Linked DNA regions of Azospirillum sp. TSH100. The protein of the gene in region 1 interacts with the protein of each later gene in a pairwise test. Links are inferred from orthologs where the notes say so. Each region holds a gene or a part of one and is shown on either strand. Other genes may lie near its edges.

What was found.
Region 2: the proteins of pheT (region 1) and secD interact in binary tests that used the Escherichia coli proteins (3 or more experiments, as listed by UniProt). The link is inferred for Azospirillum sp. TSH100 from one-to-one orthologs.

Annotation. Positions count from the first base shown.
Region 1 is NZ_CP039634.1:1,194,025-1,197,111, forward strand. It holds pheT (phenylalanine--tRNA ligase subunit beta), read left to right. Parts: upstream 1-381; coding sequence 382-2,793; downstream 2,794-3,087. Other genes in the region: pheS (phenylalanine--tRNA ligase subunit alpha), read left to right, coding at 1-369.
Region 2 is NZ_CP039634.1:2,212,783-2,215,633, reverse strand. It holds secD (protein translocase subunit SecD), read right to left. Parts: upstream 2,300-2,851; coding sequence 701-2,299; downstream 1-700. Other genes in the region: yajC (preprotein translocase subunit YajC), read right to left, coding at 2,425-2,850; secF (protein translocase subunit SecF), read right to left, coding at 1-689. UniProt on the Escherichia coli protein: Part of the Sec protein translocase complex. Interacts with the SecYEG preprotein conducting channel. SecDF uses the proton motive force (PMF) to complete protein translocation after the ATP-dependent function of SecA.

The sequences.
Region 1 (3,087 bases):
CGCGCCTTCTTCGATGTGGACGACCTGCCGCTGCGCTTCCGTCCCAGCTTCTTCCCCTTCACCGAACCGTCGGCGGAGGTCGATATCGGCTGCTCGCGCAAGGGCGGCGAGCTGAAGCTGGGCAATTACGGCGACTGGCTGGAGATCCTCGGCTGCGGCATGGTCCACCCGAACGTGCTGGAAGCCTGCGGCATCGACAGCACCAAGTATCAGGGCTTCGCCTTCGGCATGGGGGTGGAGCGCGTCGCCATGCTGAAATACGGCATCCCCGACCTGCGCACCTTCTTCGAAGCCGACCTGCGCTGGCTGAAGCATTACGGCTTCGTGCCCCTCGACATTCCCAACATCGCCCACGGCCTGACGCGCTAAGGAGCCGGACCCATGAAGTTCACGCTGTCCTGGCTGAAGGACCATCTGGAGACCGACGCCTCGCTCGACCAGATCACGGAAAAGCTGACCGCCCTCGGGTTGGAGGTGGAAGGCGTCCATGACCGGTCGAAGGAGCTGGCGCCCTTCCGCGTCGCCCATGTCGTCTCCGCCGAGAAGCACCCGGATGCCGACAAGCTGCGCGTGCTGATGGTCGACACCGGCGCCGGTACCCTGCAGGTGGTCTGCGGCGCCCCCAACGCGCGCGCCGGCATGAAGGGCGTCTTCGCGCCGGAGGGGACCTATGTCCCCGGTTCCGACATCACGCTGAAGAAGGGCGTCATCCGTGGCGTCGAATCCAACGGCATGATGTGCTCCAAGCGCGAGCTGAAGCTGTCGGACGAGCATGAGGGCATCATCGAGCTGCCGGACGACGCTCCGGTCGGTGCCGCCTTCGCCGACTATGCCGGGCTGAACGACCCGGTCATCGACATCAACCTGACGCCCGACCGCGCCGATTGCGCCGGGGTGCGCGGCATCGCCCGCGACCTCGCCGCCGCCGGCATGGGAACGCTGAAGCCGCTGACCGAGGGCCGGCTGAACGCCGCCCCGGTTCCCGGCTCCTTCAAGAGCCCGATCGGGGTCGAGATCGAAGCGCCGGACGCCTGTCCCTATTATGTCGGCCGCTATTTCCGCGGCGTGAAGAACGGCCCGTCGCCGCAGTGGCTCCAGGACAAGCTGACCGCCATCGGCCTGCGTCCGATCTCCATCCTGGTCGACATCACCAACTACATCACCTTCGACGTGTCCCGCCCGCTGCACGCCTTCGATGCCGACAAGGTGACGGGCGGCATCGTGGTCCGGCTGGCGCGCGAGGGCGAAACCCTGCCGGCGCTGAACGGCAAGGAATACCCGCTCGACCCGGCGATGACGGTGATCGCCGACCATGAGCGGGCCGAGGCGCTGGGCGGCATCATCGGCGGCGAGGCGTCCGGCTGTACCGAGGAGACCACCAACGTCTTCCTCGAAGCCGCGATTTTCGACACCGTCCGCACCGCGCAGACCGGCCGCCGGCTGGGCGTGGAATCGGACGCCCGCTACCGGCTGGAGCGTGGCGTCGATCCCGCCGCGGTGGTCGAAGGGATCGAGCGGGCGACCCGTCTGATCCTCGACCTGTGCGGCGGTGAGGTTTCGGAGATCGTGACGGCGGGGGCCGAGCCGGAGTGGAAGCGCACGCTGACCCTGCGTCCGGGCCGCGTCGCCGCACTCGGCGGTGTCGATCTGCCGCGTGAGCGTCAGGAGCGGATCCTGACGGATCTCGGCTTCACCCTGGAGGGTGAGGATGCCGAGGGGCGGCTGGTCGTCGGCGTTCCGTCCTGGCGCGCCGACGTCCATGGCGAGGCCGATCTGGTCGAGGAGGTGCTGCGCGTCCATGGCTTCGACGCCATCCCGGCGACGCCGCTGCCGCGCGAGACGGTGCTGACCCGCCCGGCTCTGACTCTGAAGCAGCGTCGTGTGGCGCTGGCCAAGCGGACCCTGGCCGCCCGCGGCCTGTCGGAGGCGGTGACCTGGTCCTTCCTGTCCGGCCCGGTCGCCGAACTGTTCGGTGGCGGCGAGCCCGGCCTGCGGCTGGTCAACCCGATCAGCAGCGACCTGGACGTCATGCGTCCGTCGATCCTGCCCAACCTGATCCAGGCCGCCGGCCGTAACGCCGACCGCGGCTATGCCGACGTGCGCCTGTTCGAGGTCGGGGCGGCCTTCCGCAATCCGGCGCCGGACGGGCAGGATACGGTGGCCGCCGGCATCCGCGCCGGTGCGGCGGTGCCGCGCCACTGGGCGGAGAAGGCGCGCGGCGTCGACGTGTTCGATGCCAAGGCCGACGCGCTGGCGGTGCTGGAGGCGGTCGGCGCCCCGGCCGGCAACCTCCAGGTCACCACCGATGCGCCGGGCTGGTACCATCCCGGCCGTTCCGGCGTGCTGCGACTCGGCCCCACGGTGATGGCCCGCTTCGGCGAGATCCACCCGTCGGTGCTGGAAGCCCTGGGCGTCAAGGGCCCGGTCATCGGCTTCGAGGTGATGCTGGACGCCGTGCCGCTGCCCAAGAAGAAGGGCGGCACCGCCAAGCCGATGGTCCAGCTCTCCGCCTTCCAGCCGGTGGAGCGCGATTTCGCCTTCGTCGTCGACCGCAAGGTGGAGGCCGACAAGATCCTCCGCGCGGTGAAGGGCGCCGACAAGGCGCTGGTCAAGGACGTCGCAGTGTTCGACGTCTATGAGGGAGCGGGTGTGGGCGACGGGCGCAAGTCGGTCGCCGTGTCGGTCACCTACCAGCCGACCACCGCAACCCTGACCGATGAGGCGATCGAAGCTGTGGGTCAGAAAATCGTCGCGGCGGTGGTGAAAGCGACCGGAGGAAATCTTCGGTCCTAAGAAAAACCCTCAAAGGTTGAAAAATACGGTCGTGTATGGGAAAGGCCTCCGCTTCGGCGGGGGCCTTTTTTGTCTGACCGGAAGGAGTCACGAAGGGGGCCTTCTTGTCTGCCGATCGCGCAATCATATGATGAATCGCTGATTGATGAATCTGGAGTGCATTCGCTAAGGGAAAACTCTGCGGCTGTTTGTTGCAATTCAACGTTTGACGCCAGGACGTTGATTTGTGGGAAGATTGGGGCTCAGGATTGTTATCCCTGACAAGCCCACCATGCGTTCGATGTCACGATTACG
Region 2 (2,851 bases), 1.0 Mb from region 1 along the record:
CGCAGCGGCATCTTCTTGTAGATACGCAGATTCTCGCGCATGCGGTCATAGACCACGACCTTGTCGTTCACCGAATAGCCCATGACGGTCAGGATCGCCGCCACGGCCGTCAGATTGAACTGGATATCGGTGATGGCATAGAAGCCGACGATCTTGGTGATGTCGAGAATCAGCGTCACCACCGCGCCGAAGCCGAACTGCCATTCGAAGCGGAACCAGATGTAGACCAGCATCGCCAGCATGGCGAGGCCGAGCGCCAGCATGCCGTTGGCGAACAGCTCGCCGCTGACCGAGGCGCCGACCGCCTCGACGCGGCGGACCTGAGTGCCGGGGATGGACTGGGCCAGCGTGTTGCGCACCTTGTCGGCGGCGACCTGCTGGGCGGCGTCGTCGCCGGGTTGGCGTTCCAGGCGGATCAGCACGTCCTGCGGCGAGCCGAACTCCTGCAACGCCACCTGCCCCATGCCGAGGCCGGACAGGGTGTGGCGCAGCGAGGCAAAGTCAGCGGCCTGTGGCGTGCGGGCTTCGATGACGATGCCCCCACGGAAGTCGATGCCGTAATTCAGGCCAGGATGGAAGAACAGGATGATGGAGGCGATGGACAGGACCGCCGACACGACGAGGCCGGCGATGCGGCCGTTCATGAACGGGATCTTGGTGTTGTCGGGAACGAGGCGGAGATGGAACATCGTGAGACCTCTCAGACCGGCAACGCAGCCGGACGGGTCCGGCGCAGCCAGGTCACCATCATCAGGCGCACGAGCACCGTGGCGGTGAACATGGAGATGAGGATGCCGAAGGTGATGGTGACGGCGAAGCCCTTGATGGTGCCGGTGCCGAAGACGAACAGCAGCGCCATCTTGATGGCGGTCGTCAGGTTGGAGTCGACGATGGTGCTGTAGGCGCGGCTGAAGCCGGCCTCCATCGAGGCGAAGACGCCGCGGCCCTTCTTCGTCTCCTCGCGGATGCGCTCGTTGATCAGGATGTTGGCGTCGACCGCCAGACCCAGCGTCAGCAGGATGCCGGCGATGCCCGGCAGCGTCAGCGTGGCGTGCAGCAGCGACAGCGCCGCGATGGTCAGCACGATGTTCACCAGCAGGGCGAAGCAGGCGAAGGCGCCGAACAGCCCGTAGCAGGCGATCATGTAGACGCAGACCATCAGGAAGCCGACGACGACGGCGGTCAGACCGGCGCGGATCGAGTCGGCGCCCAGGTCGGGACCGACGGTCCGCTCCTCGATCACCTTCAGCGGCGCCGGCAGGGCGCCGGCGCGCAGCAGCACGGCGAGATCGTTGGCGTTGGCGGCGGTGAAGTTGCCGCTGATCTGGCCACGGCCGCCGGTGATCGGCTCTCGGATGACCGGGGCGCTGATGACCTTGTTGTCGAGCACGATGGCGAAGGGCCGGCCGACATTCTGCTTGGTCACCTCGGCGAAGCGGTTGGCGCCTGCCGTGTTGAACTCGAAATTCACCACCCATTCGCCGGTCTGCGGGTTGGTGCCGGCCGACGCATTCTGCAGCGTTGCGCCGTCGACCTCGACCTTCTTGCGGATGACGTATTTGGACTGGTAGCGATCGCCCTCGGCCGAGGGCAGGATCTCCGACCCCGGTGGAGCGCGCCCGGTGTTCGGATCGGCGTTCACATCGACCAGCCGGAAGGTCATCTTGGCGGTGGTGCCGAGCAGCCGCTTGATGCGGTCCGGATCCTCGACGCCGGGCAGCTGGACCAGGATACGGTCGTTGCCCTGGCGGGCGATCGTCGGCTCGTTCACACCCGTCTCGTCGATGCGGCGGCGGACGATCTCGATCGACTGCTCGATGGCCTGGGTGGCCCGGTCGCGCAGGGCGACCTCGCTCAGCGCAACGGTCACCGTGCCGCCGTTGACGGTCACGTCGAGATCCGGCTGCCCGACGCCGAGCGCCGTACGACCGACCGGGCTGGAAAGCTGGCGCAGAGCCTTCACCGCCTCGTCGGCCTGGGCCGGGTCGCGCAGTTGGACCGTCACGGCGCGCTCGCCGGCGTTCAGCGCGGTGTAGCCGACATTGGCGGTGCGCAGCTGCTGCCGCGCGCCATCGACCAGGCCTTCCACCCGGTCGCGGATGACGGTGGCCATGTCGACTTCAAGCAACAGATGCGATCCGCCGCGCAGGTCGAGACCCAGCGACACCCGGGTGTTGGCATACCAGGACGGCAGCGCCGCCAGCGTGTCGCGGCCCAGGAAGTTGGGCAGCATCAGGATGAGCCCGGCGAGGCAGGTCGCCAGGATCAGGTAAATCTTCCAGCGCGAAAAATAGAGCATGCGTCACTCGAATCCGATCAGACACCCGGTCCGGGCGACCGGTCCGCCCTGTCAGAGAGGCGGCCGGCCGGACCGGACGGGAAGCGCCTTCGGGCCGACCCGCGGAAGAGGGGCCCGGCTGCGGCTTACTTGCGGCCGAACAGCTTGCCGATTCCACCGGCGGCGGGGGCATCGGCCGGCTTCGCCTCGCCTTCGGCTGCCGGGGCGGCGTCACCGCCGGATTTGCCGGCCGGTTCGGTCTTGGCGAGCACCAGATTGACGGTGGAGCGCAGGCAGCGCACGCGCACATTCTCCGCGATCTCGACGGTGATCTCGTCGTCGGTGCCGACCTTTGTGACGACGCCGATGATGCCGCCACCGGTCACGACGCGGTCGCCTCGGCGGATTGCCGACAGCATCGCCTTATGCTCCTTCATCTTCTTCTGCTGCGGACGGATCAGCAGGAAGTAGAAGACGACGAAGATCAGGATCAGCGGCGCGAACTGGACGAGCATGTCACCGCCGCCGCCAGCCGGGGCCGCCGTCTGTGCATAAGCCGTCGAAACGAACATC